Regions from separate parts of the Paenibacillus sp. tmac-D7 genome, predicted to be linked through region 1. Evidence: predicted binding sites of a transcription regulator. Region 1 holds the regulator's gene; each other region holds the start of a gene.

Region 1 (4,243 bases):
GGGATATGCCGGGTTACGAGCACCCGGTCATTATGGCGGCCGGAACCTTCATTCAGGGCGGCAGCCTGGAATTATCGGCCGACGCGCCGATTCGGGAGCCTTATATTGCCTACATGCAGGGAGGCTTGACGTATTCCCACTGTAAGCTCGGCGTTCTGACGGCCATCCAAAACATGATCGACCGCAAATTATTGTAATCATTACTTACATGTGGCATTAACCTGACATAACTTGACACGTTTCTAGAACATGGTTACAATAAAAGTAAGGTTTTATGTGTTAGGGGTGATAGTCATGAGTGATGATATCCGCCGTAATATGGCCCTTTTTCCGATCGGTATTGTTATGAAGCTGACGGATTTAACCGCCAGACAAATACGATACTACGAGCAGCATGAATTGATCATTCCAGCAAGAACCGGCGGCAACCAGCGTCTATACTCGTTCAACGATGTCGAGCGTCTTTTGGAGATCAAGGATTTGATCGAGAAGGGCGTTAACATCGCAGGAATTAAACAAGTGCTGCTGCCGGTCGACAAAGATTCGGAGGATGCAACCGTCTTGAACGAGCAATCCGAAGTGAAACGCCGGGAACTGACCGATTCCCAGCTGCACAAGATGCTGAAGCAGCAGCTGATAGGCGGAGGCAAGCGACCGAATCATGTATCGTTGATTCAAGGCGAACTGTCTCGTTTTTTCAGAAAATAGGGTTTGGCCGAGGAGCGACCGCCGCTCTGTTCACCTGAGGCGGGGCGAGCGGTACCCCTCGTTATTACGTACCGATTTTTAAGGAGGAGATTTCACAGTGACGGATAAGAACTACACGAAGGAAGACATTTTACGTATTGCCAAGGAACAAAACGTTCGATTCATTCGACTTCAATTTACGGATTTGCTCGGCACCATCAAGAACGTCGAAATACCTTTAAGCCAGCTTGAGAAGGCGCTTGATAATAAAATGATGTTTGATGGTTCTTCCATCGAGGGTTACGTTCGTATCGAAGAATCAGACATGTACTTATACCCGGATTTGAATACTTGGGTCGTGTTCCCATGGGTGACGGAAGATCGCGTGGCGCGTTTGATTTGCGATATTTATTTGCCGGACGGCCGTCCGTTCCCGGGCGACCCGCGCGGCATTCTGAAAGCGGCGTTGAAAGAAGCGTACGAAATGGGCTATACCGCGATGAACGTCGGGCCGGAACCGGAATTTTTCTTGTTCAAAACCGATGAGAAAGGCAATCCGACCATGGAGCTGAACGACCAGGGCGGTTACTTCGACTTGGCGCCTACGGATCTCGGCGAGAACTGCCGCCGCGAAATCGTATTGACGCTCGAAGAAATGGGCTTTGAGATCGAAGCGTCACACCACGAAGTGGCGCCGGGTCAGCACGAGATCGACTTTAAATATGCCGATGCGATTAAAGCGGCCGACCAAATTCAAACGTTCAAGCTCGTTGTGAAGACGGTAGCCCGTCAGCACGGCCTGCATGCCACATTCATGCCGAAGCCGTTGTTTGGCGTTAACGGCTCGGGCATGCATTGTCACCAATCGTTGTTCCGCGGTAAAGAGAATGCCTTCTACGACGAGAGCGACAAACTCGGCCTAAGCGCAGAAGCACGTCATTACATGGCTGGTATTTTGCGCCACGCCCGCGCGTTCGCGGCGATTACGAACCCGACCGTCAACTCGTACAAGCGTCTTGTACCGGGTTATGAAGCGCCTTGTTACGTCGCCTGGTCGGCCAGCAACCGCAGCCCGATGATCCGTATCCCGGCTTCCCGCGGTCTCAGCACGCGCGTTGAAGTGCGTAACCCGGATCCGGCGGCTAACCCGTATCTCGCGCTGGCCGTTATGTTGAAGGCCGGCCTTGACGGCATCAAGAAAAAAATGCAGCTGCCGCCTCCGACGGACCGCAATATTTACGTGATGACCGAAGAGGAGCGGGAAGAGCAAGGCATTCCGAGCTTGCCGATCAACTTGAAGCAAGCGCTCGACGAAATGCTTCGGGACGATGTCATTTGCGAAGCACTCGGCGATCATGCGCTGGCTCATTTCTTCGAGCTTAAGGAAATCGAGTATGACATTTACCGTACTCAAGTTCACGCTTGGGAGCGCGAGCAGTATTTAACGCTTTATTAATAATTAAAGAAACGGACGTTCGGCTGAGCCGAGCGTCCGTTTCTTTAATTTAGCAAGACCTATATTCCATAAGGACCTAGCGGTGATCTTCCGTGAGGTTTTTTTATCGAAAAAACCTCACGATCCGGCAGCAGCCGAGCTTCGAGAGGTTTTGAGTTGTTAGTGGATGTCGCGGAATACGCCGATGACTTTGCCAAGAATAGAAACGTTTTTCAACCGAATAGGCTCCATGGTCGGGTTTTGCGGCTGTAACCGAATATGGTCTCTTTCTTTATAGAACGTTTTCACCGTCGCCTCGTCTTCCTCGGTCATAGCCACGACGATGTCGCCGTTGTTGGCGGTCTGCTGCTGGCGGACGATCACATAATCCCCGTGATGAATGCCTGCGTCAATCATACTTTCGCCGACGACGCTTAACATGAACACGCTCTGATCGCCGACAAAGTGGCTGGGGAGCGGAAAGTAATCTTCAATGTTCTCCGTTGCTGTAATCGGAACCCCCGCCGTAACCCGTCCGATTAACGGAACGCGGGCTACCGAAACGGAGAACGCGCCTTCTCCTGGTTCCCCGTCCAGAATCTCAATGGCTCTTGGCTTGGTCGGATCTCGGCGGATAAGGCCCTTCTTCTCGAGCCTTTCCAAGTGTCCATGTACGGTGGAACTCGACGCCAAACCTACCGCTTCGCCGATTTCACGTACGGAAGGCGGGTAACCTTTATCCTTAACTTCATTTTTAATAAAATTTAAAATGGCCTGTTGACGGGAGGAAATCTTGCTCATCGTATCACTCCAATATATAGAAACTATTAATTGGAAGTATAGCACAGAATAGCCGTTCGTACAAACATAAGTTCGAGAAAATGCATTGACACAAACATGTGTTCGTGTTATTTTAATATAAGAACAAATGTTTGGGGGTCGTCATTATGATGCATATCATTAGCAGTCAAACTTCGGTAAGCGTGCCGTCCATGAATAGAACAGATGCGGTCGGCAATCGCAAACGGCTAGGGCGTCTGGCTCTGACGGGTCTTGTGTTGGCCATGATCATCGGGATCAGCACGGTGATCACGGCATTACTTGGGAATTCGGACGCTTATGCAGCCGCCTCCTTGCCGGCCGAACAACATACCGTTATCGTCGAACGAGGAGATACCTTGTGGAGTATCGCCAATGAACATATAGCTAAGGGTGGCAACCCGAGAGAATACATCTATGAGCTCAAAAAAAAGAACGGATTGAAGGACGCTTCGATTCGTGCCGGTCAACAATTGTTGCTTCCGTAATACCGCTCGCCCTGACATTTCAGGCTCTTCCCGCCTGTCAATTCTCTTGACAATCGTTATCCATAATGTCAAAGTATAATTTGATAACGAACGCCATTTGTCTGGACATGCTTGTCAGGTTCCGACAGCTGGCGACAACCGGAACACGAGAAGACTGGGAGGATAGGCATGTTGGAATCGGAACATGATGTTACCGTGAAGCGAATCAATGAACTCGCTCGAAAAGCGAAATCCGAAGGATTGAGCGAAGCGGAGTTGAACGAACGTAACGAATTGCGTAAAAAGTACATTGATTCTTTCAAATCTTCCTTACGCACTCAACTCGATAACATCAAATTTGTTGATGAAGATGAGAAGAAGTAGGAGGAGGGTTTTGATATGCAATATCGGGCTTTGGGTAAGAGCGGTATTCTGGTATCGGAACTTTGCTTAGGAACAATGACCTTCGGTCATACGACCGATGAACGGGAGTCCGTAGAGATGATAAACCGTTTCCTGGATAAAGGAGGGAATTTCATCGATACGGCAAACGTCTATGCAGGCGGCAGATCGGAAGAGATTGTCGGTAAAGCGATTCGCGAACGAAGATCGGACGTAGTTCTGGCTACTAAAGTTCGAATGAAGACCGGACCCGGACCGAACCAAGTCGGTCTATCCCGCAAGCATATCATGGATGCCGTCGAAGACAGTTTGCGACGCTTAGGAACCGATTATATCGATTTGTACCAAGTTCACGTTTGGGATCAGGTCACACCGATTGAAGAGACGCTTCGTGCGCTGGACGATTTAGTTGCATCAGGGAAGGTTCGGTACA
Region 2 (4,243 bases), on a different contig from region 1:
CTTATCAACAACTTCCCGTTTGCTTTCATCGATTTCCGTTTCGATCTCGTAGCCAGCTGGGTAGCTGCAATTATTACGCTTTATTCCGGCTTCGATTATTTTATTAAAAACAAACACGTTATCAATTTCGACGACAAGAAACAGTAGGGCGACCTATTGTTTTTGTTGTATCCGGAGGGGAATAGGATGAGAGCGGAAATTATCGCCGTCGGCACGGAGCTGCTGATGGGTCAAATCGCCAATACGAACGCGCAGTTTTTATCTAAAGGCTTGGCCGACCTGGGCATCGGCGTATATTTTCATACGGTCGTCGGTGACAATGCCGGACGGATCAAGGAATCGCTTGCGCTTGCGAAGAGCCGGGCCGACTTGATTATTTGCACGGGCGGTCTGGGGCCTACGCAGGACGACATAACGAAGGATGTGCTTGCCGAGGTGCTTGGACGGCCGCTGGTGATCCACCAGCCTTCGATGGACAAAATGACGGAGCTGTTCGCCAAACGAAACATGCCGATGGTCGAGAGCAACGTCCGGCAGGCGCTGATGCTGGAAGGGAGCGATCCCCTGGCGAACGAAACGGGCCTTGCGGTGGGCGTCGCCTTAACGGTGGACGGCACGCGCTACGTGCTTCTGCCGGGTCCGCCTAGCGAAATGAAGCCGATGTTCGAGCTTCAGGTCAAACCGTGGTTAGAAGCGAATGTCGAAGGCCTGGAGGCGCTTCATTCGACCATGCTCAAGTTTGCAGGCATCGGCGAGTCGTCGCTGGAGCATCAACTGATCGATTTGATCGACGCGCAGACGGATCCTACGATAGCGCCTTACGCCAAGGAAGGCGAGGTGGCCATTCGGTTAACGACGCGCGCAGGAAGCGCGCAGGAAGCCGCACGGAAGCTTAAACCGCTGGAGGATGAGATACGCCGCCGGCTCGGAGGCTTCATCTATGCGGCAGAAGACATCTCGCTCGAAGAATTCCTCTTGCGGGAGCTCGCTTCCCGCGGCCAAACACTCGCCGTGGCCGAAAGCTGCACCGGAGGACAGCTCAGCGATTTGCTGACGGCCGTACCGGGCAGCTCGAACGCTTTCGCCGGCGGGGTGATCAGTTATACGAACCAGGTGAAACACCGCGTGCTCGGCATTCCCTTGAACGAGCTCGAAGGCGAGGGAGCTCCCGGAGCCGTCAGCGCGGAAACGGCGATCCGGATGGCGGAGGCCGTACGGACTTTGTGCGGGGCCGATTACGGACTATCCGTCACCGGCGTGGCAGGACCCTCGGAATCGGAAGGCAAGCCGGTTGGCTTGGTGTATGTCGGGATTGCGGGCGGGGGCGAGGCGGCGGCGGTTGAGCTGCAAGCATGGGGCAACCGCTCGACAATCAAGCTGCGCGCGTCCAAAAGCGCGCTCTATCAGCTGTGGGAACGGCTAAAATCGTAGTTGCCGCTCACTAGAAAATAAAGTATAATAGATTTACGCGGAAGCACCGTAACAACTTTAAACCTTGTTACGGTTTTTATTTGGACCAAGATGCGAATATATGTTCGAGAAAAACCTTGGCAAAGGTTATGAAAACCGTTATGATGGAAACATAAGAGAATATAGAAGAGGGAAGTGAGTCTCTTGACGGATCGTCGCGCAGCACTGGAAAATGCCCTTCGTCAAATCGAGAAGCAGTTTGGTAAAGGGTCGATTATGAAACTGGGTGAATCTACCCACATGCAAGTGGAAACTATTCCAAGCGGCTCGCTTGCGCTCGATATCGCGCTCGGTATCGGCGGTTATCCGCGCGGTAGAATTATAGAAGTTTACGGACCGGAGTCTTCAGGTAAAACGACCGTAGCGCTGCATGCCATCGCGGAAGTGCAGAAGGTAGGCGGCACGGCGGCATTCATCGATGCGGAGCACGCTCTTGATCCGCTTTATGCAAGCAAGCTTGGCATCAACATCGACGAACTGCTCCTGTCACAGCCCGATACGGGCGAACAGGCGCTCGAGATCGCGGAAGCGCTCGTACGAAGCGGCGCGGTCGACATCATCGTCATCGACTCCGTAGCCGCGCTCGTGCCGAGAGCGGAGATCGAAGGGGAGATGGGGGATTCGCACGTCGGGTTGCAAGCGCGTCTGATGTCGCAAGCGCTGCGTAAGCTGTCCGGAGCGATCAACAAGTCGAAGACGATCGCCATCTTCATCAACCAGCTGCGCGAGAAAGTCGGCGTCATGTTCGGGAACCCGGAGACGACCCCCGGCGGACGGGCGCTCAAGTTTTATTCTTCCGTACGTTTGGACGTACGCCGCGTAGAAACGATCAAGCAAGGCAACGATATGGTCGGTAACCGGACGAAGATTAAAGTCGTTAAGAATAAAGTAGCGCCGCCGTTCAAACAAGCGGAGATCGATATCATGTACGGCGAAGGAATTTCCAAAGAGGGCAGCATCGTCGACATCGCGACAGAAATGGATATTATCCAGAAGAGCGGCGCGTGGTATTCCTACAGTGGCGAGCGTCTTGGTCAAGGCCGTGAGAACGCGAAGCAATTCTTGAAGGAAAATCCGCATCTGGCGGATGCGATCGAGAAGAAAATTCGGGAAACAAGCAATTTGGTTGCAGTAGTCGGACCGAATACGGACGATGATGAAGAGGAAGAAGAGGATTTGGCAGTACTCGAATAAATCGGCTTAAGGCACCTTTTCTTAGCAGGAGGGTGCCTTTTCGCCGTTTCTTGTGGAGGTAGTATGGATGACCGGTTATCAAGAAAGCGCACCGCTGGGCGGTTTTATTACGAAAGTGGAGCGTCAGGCGAGAGCTCAGCAGCGGTACAATGTTTTCATCGACGATAAGTTGGCTTTTTCCGTCCATGAGGACATTATGATCAAGTACCGGCTCTTAAAGGGTGCGCAGGTGGAGTCTGCGGAGATGGAACGGATTCTGGCGGCTGAAGAGAGGCATAAGGCTTACTTGAGCGCTGTTCGATTGCTGGCGAGCCGGCTTCGCTCCGAACACGAGATGCGTTCGCGGCTGAAGGAAAAGGAATTTCAGCCGGATGTCATCGAAGACGTGATCTCACGGCTGAGAACGGAAGGGTACTTGAATGACGCTTTGTTTGCGGAACAAATGGCGAAGCAGCGTTCGCAATCGCAAAAGAAAGGGCGTCACTGGATCAAACAGGAATTGAAGCAAAAGGGCGTACCCAAAGAGCATATCGAAACGGCTCTTGCCGGAGTGGACGCGGAGACGGAGCGGGAGGCGGCCTACGCGCTCGTTTCCAGACGTTACAAGCGGGAGTGGGAGGAAGACCCGTCGAAAGCCCGGCGGAAAATCGCTTCCTTCTTGCAGCGCAGAGGGTACACGTTAACCGTCGTTCAACAAGTTCTGGGCAAAATGCCGCAGCGCAGCATGGACGATGATGACTTGGCGGAGTTGGATCTTTCGGAATATGAGTGATCCGATTAAATATTTATCCTATTTAGATAGGGGGCGAAGGCCAACAGCTTGACAAGCTTCTTGACCAAACTATAAAATAATCATGTATATTCATCATATACAGAATCATTCCTTGACAGCCCAAGGAGACGATTCGCAAAGTAAAATCGCCAATTTTTACTTTTTCTAACGTATGTAGAATGGATTAAACAACCTGATTATCCCAAGCTTACCCCTTGGAGAAACAACGAGGGAGGTGAACTGGATGGAACCGATCATCTGGATCCTGATTGTTCTCGTTGTTGGTGTACTATGCTTCGGGATCGGTTATTTTATCCGCAAGTCCCTTGCAGAGGCGAAAATTTCAAGTGCTGAACATGCCGCACAGCAGATCATCGACAACGCTCGCAAAGAAGCGGAGGCACTGAAAAAGGAAACGGTTCTGGAAGCGAAGGACGAAATTCACAAGCTCAGAACCGAAGCTGAAAAAGACATTCGTGAACGTCGAAACGAAACACAACGACAAGAGAGACGACTGTTGCAAAAAGAGGAATCGCTGGATAAAAAATTAGAATCTCTTGAGAAAAAAGAAGAGCAGGTCGCCAACAAGGAGAAACGAATCGAAGAAACCCAAGCGCAAATTGATCAGATTTATCGTGATCAAGTTTCCGAGTTGGAGCGAATTTCCTCGTTGACGATGGATGATGCGAAACAGATCATCTTGACGAACGTGGAGCGGGAAGTTCGCCATGAAACCGCGCAATTGATTAAAGAAATCGAACAACAAGCCAAAGAAGAAGGCGACAAGAAGGCCAGAGACATTATTAC
Region 3 (4,243 bases), on a different contig from region 1:
GCGGACAACTGGCAAATAATTGCCGCTGAACGGAACAAGGCTTATTCTGTAGAGAGAGCGACTTTACTTTCTTCACAGAATAGGTCTTTTCGATTAAGATTACATGTACATTCAGACGTCAAAGAACAGAGGTGAACGGCTTGCCGGACGAACGAGAGCGGTTGCTGAAGCGTATCGAACAATTGGAAAAAAGAAACCGTGACTTGGAGCTGCTGCTGGAATCGGCATCCGAATTAAATCGCGGCGGTGCGGAACCGGACCATCCGTTCTCGATGAATTTGATTCATTCGCTCGTATTGGCGCTGGATTCACGCGATCCTTATACGGCCGGGCATTCGTCCCGCGTTGCGTTGTACTCGTTGTGGATCGCCCGGAAGCTTGGAATATCCGAGGAAGAATGCAAGCATTTCCACCGCGCCGCGTTGATGCACGACATCGGCAAGATCGGCGTACCCGATCGTATTCTGCTGAAAGCGGAAAGCTTGAACGACGAGGAGTTTCAGGAGATGATCGCGCATACGACGATCGGCGCCCGCATCTTGTCCAAGATGGAGCCGGAAGAACGTATGCTTCAGGCGACTCAGGTTGCCAAATATCATCATGAGAAGATGAACGGCTCGGGGTACCCCGACGGCTTGCGCGGGGATCAAATTCCGTTCTTCGCGCGAATCGTCGCCGTGGCCGACGCTTTCGACGCGATGACGACGGACCGTCCTTACGCGCGAGGGCGCAGCTACGAGGAAGGCATGTCGGAAATTATACGCTGCAAGGGGACCCATTTCGACCCCGAGATCGTCGATGCCTTTGAGGCGGTCATGCGAGAGAAGCTTCGCACGGGAACGGTACTGCGTTCATCGTCAAGCCTCGAGGAGAGGTAAGAGGGAGCGCTTCATGAATAAGGCAAGAAGAAGCTGAAACCGCTGCAGAGCGGTTTTTGGCGCTGCTTCCGCGGCTCCCCTTCACCTTCACAATTAAAAGCCGCCGGCCGATATTATAGGGGAGAAGGGTGGAAAGCGAGGGGGAGTTCGTGAGAACGAAAGATTCCGACGAACAACTGCAGCAGTTTTTTAAACAGGATCCGCAATATTTGAAAAAATACGTCCGGGAGCATCCCGATAATAAAATGGCCTGGTACTTGCTCGGCCGGGAGTATGAGGAGCAAGGCAAGCAGGGCAAGGCGCTGTACTGCTATGCGCAAGCCGGCGAGGTGTACGAGGCCTATGAAGAGCAGAAGGTCGTGCTGCCCGCGGAGGAGGCGGCTTCGCCCGGGCCGTCGAAGCCGCCTCGGGCGTCTCGCCGCTGGGGGATTCGGTTCATGCGTCTCGCCGTAGCGATGCTTGCGCTCGGAGCTGCGCTGCTCTCGGCGCCCGGCCTGCAGACGCGAACGGTGGAGGAGCTGGCGCAGCCTGCGGCCGTCGTCCCTGCGGACGTCACGCCGGCGCAAATTCAGGCGACCCGGGTGTACTATTTGGCCGGGACCAAAACGCCGGAGACGATCGGCCAAGCGCTGCAGCACATGCTGCTGCTCGAACGGGTGAGAAGCTTCGGCATCCTGGTGCGCGGCATCCCGCTCAGCGATTCGACCTGGATCGAATGGCTGCGAAAGCCGGAGACGCTCTTGTCGGTGGAGGCGGAGTCTGACGCTTCGCGGCAGCAAATTTTGTACCACGACGCGGAAAGCTGTCAATGCGAGCCGAGCGACGCTCAGCGGGCGGACGGCGTCGTAGCGGCATGGATGTCTCATCAGGAGCAGCAGGCCGTGCTTCGCTCGGCGGTGGCAGCCTACATCCGGCGCACCGGACAAGCGCCTACGGAAGCTTCGCAATTGACGGCGTCGTATCCGGACAACGTGCTGCCCGGGTTGACGCCTTATATGTCGGAGCTGTTCGCACGCGACTCGGCGGCTATAGCGCAAGAGATGCAGGGCTGGAACGAGCGCTCAGCCGCGCAGGCGGGCGGATCTTCGCAAGGTCAGACGCCACCCGGTGAGCTTCCCGAGGGATTGATTCAACCGCTCGCCGAGCCGCTTGAAATTAAGATAGACAAAACGGCTCACCGGCTGGCGGTCGTGAGCGGCAGCATTGTCGTGCGCGAATACCCGGTCGGTCTCGGCGGTTCGCGGACGCCGGAAGGGAGCTTCGTTATTTCGGAGAAGGTGCGCAATCCGAACGGCCAATCAGACGGCGATTTCGGCAGCCGAGGGATGACGCTGTCCGATACGTTATACGCGATTCACGGGACGAACAAGCCGAAGAGCATCGGCAAGGATCAGTCGCTCGGCTGCGTCCGGATGCGCCAGACAGACGTGGAGGAGCTGTTCGACATGGCGCCGCTCGGTACGAAGGTGACGATCGGCCGCGGCTTGCTGCCTGCCGCCACGTCCGTCAGCGCGACCCCGTTGAAGCTGCCCGCTCAAGCCGACGATACGAACCCGAACAAGGTGTATAAATGGCTCGATTAGACGACGTTCCCCTCGCTTTTGGCGTTCCGTTCAACGATGATGGCGTGATCGTAAATTTGAGCCGCAAAGATGGAGTACGAAAATATTGCAAAGGACAGGTGCCTGCCGGTAACCTGTTTTTTTTTGCATGGCTGAGGGAAGAATCGATTTCCAAAAAATTCACTTGCATAAAGAACAAGTGTTCGGTGTATAATGTGAAACGAGAATATATGTTCGTATGATGGTGGTGGATGTATGAGTGTTAATCCAAGTATTGAAACCGAAGAAGATATTCAAATCATCAAGGACTACACCTTGCTGCCCATTTTGCTGGATATGTTAGCCAGAGATATGGATACGTTAAAAATGTATCAGGACAAAATTGTTTTCCGTCATGTCATTTTTTATCTTAGGGAAGTTGAAGATTCCATTTATTCAAAATTGCAGAGCATTAAAAGTAAGATGATCCAACAAAATATTAAAGTTTTGAGTACAGAAATGAATGCGCAGGGTATTCAGGTAGAATACAAAGTCCGCGGCTACGTTCATCATTTCAACATGCTGAGGAGTTTGATAAAGGCTGAGCTCATGACCATGCTTATGAACTTACGGAGGCAGATAAGATGAGCGAGAACAGCGAAAGGACTATTTTTCTAGCGGATTGCCAGAGCTTTTACGCCAGCGTAGAGAAGGCGGATCATCCTGAATGTAAAAATAAACCCGTTGCTGTTGCCGGTGATCCGGCACGCCGCTCAGGTATTATTCTGGCTGCCTGTCCCATCGCGAAAAGCTTCGGGGTGACTACGGCGGAACGGTTGGGCGAAGCCCTTATCAAGTGTCCGGAGCTCGTTGTCATGCGTCCCCGGATGCAGCATTACATTGATGTCTCACTGATGATTACGAAGATTTATGAGGAGTTTACGGATCTTGTTGAGATATTCAGTATTGATGAGCAGTTTTTGGATGTTTCTGCAAGCTTGCCTATCTTTGGAGATCCTGAAACGATCGCTAAATCTATTCAGCAAAAGGTTCTTAGTCAAACCGGAGTATGGGTTAGAGTAGGCATCAGTTCTAATAAAATACTTGCTAAAATCGCGACGGATATATGGGCAAAGAAGAATGAAAGTGGCATCTTTACCTTGTCAAAAACAGAAGTCGAGACTTTGCTATGGCCACAACCCGTAAATAAGATGTTCGGTGTCGGTTCACGTATGACGGCACATTTTGCTCGTCTTGGAATGCACACCATCGGCGATATTGCCAGAACGCCGCTGCCGCGTCTTAAAGATAAATTTCGTGCTCGCTTTGGCAAGCAATCGGATATTCATGCAGAGGTGATGTGGCGGACGGCGAACGGTCTGGATGATAGCCCGGTTACACCCGGAACATTCAACACGCCGCCAAAATCAGTCGGCCATATGATGACTTTACCTAGAGACTATGTGGAGACGTGGGAAGTGAACACCATTTTACTGGAGCTCACAGAGGAGGTATGCCGCGACTGCCGTCGTAAAGGATATATGGGCTCTGTAGTCACGGTCAGCTGCATGTGCAGTCCCTACGAAGCACCGACCGGATTCTCGCGCCAAATGAAGATGCAGGACCCTACTAACCACACCAATACCGTATTTGAAACCGTAAAAATGCTTTTTTATAAATTCTGGAATAAAATGCCCGTGCGTCGTGTCGGTGTGACATTAAGCCAGTTAATGGACGATCAGGATTACCAGCTTACCCTCTTTGAGGATCAGGTAAAGTCCAGAGCCTTGGAGAAAGCTACGGATAGTATAAAAAATCGATATG

What was found. Region 1 encodes LexA, which represses DNA repair genes until DNA is damaged. Its sites were predicted from a motif close to CGAACATATGTTCG; they were not measured.
Region 2: recA (recombinase RecA) is a predicted target of LexA. The motif match lies at 1,525-1,538, and genes of this name have one in related genera.
Region 3: FKP33_RS01550 (YhjD family protein) is a predicted target of LexA. The motif match lies at 2,664-2,677, and genes of this name have one in related genera.

The regions. Positions count from the first base shown of each region.
Region 1 is NZ_VIDW01000038.1:15,595-19,837, forward strand. Features, by position in the region: gene FKP33_RS20765 (methionine gamma-lyase family protein) at 1-197, shown strand, start outside; gene FKP33_RS20770 (MerR family transcriptional regulator) at 295-708, shown strand; gene glnA (type I glutamate--ammonia ligase) at 806-2,143, shown strand; gene lexA (transcriptional repressor LexA) at 2,303-2,923, opposite strand; gene FKP33_RS20785 (LysM peptidoglycan-binding domain-containing protein) at 3,070-3,429, shown strand; gene FKP33_RS20790 (DUF896 domain-containing protein) at 3,598-3,792, shown strand; gene FKP33_RS20795 (aldo/keto reductase) at 3,808-4,243, shown strand, end outside.
Region 2 is NZ_VIDW01000003.1:95,682-99,924, forward strand. Features, by position in the region: gene pgsA (CDP-diacylglycerol--glycerol-3-phosphate 3-phosphatidyltransferase) at 1-147, shown strand, start outside; gene FKP33_RS03180 (competence/damage-inducible protein A) at 187-1,431, shown strand; gene recA (recombinase RecA) at 1,615-2,664, shown strand; gene FKP33_RS03190 (RecX family transcriptional regulator) at 2,732-3,436, shown strand; gene rny (ribonuclease Y) at 3,681-4,243, shown strand, end outside.
Region 3 is NZ_VIDW01000002.1:16,267-20,509, reverse strand. Features, by position in the region: gene FKP33_RS01565 (stalk domain-containing protein) at 1-19, shown strand, start outside; gene FKP33_RS01560 (HD-GYP domain-containing protein) at 141-878, shown strand; gene FKP33_RS01555 (L,D-transpeptidase family protein) at 1,028-2,461, shown strand; gene FKP33_RS01550 (YhjD family protein) at 2,696-3,067, shown strand; gene FKP33_RS01545 (DNA polymerase IV) at 3,064-4,243, shown strand, end outside.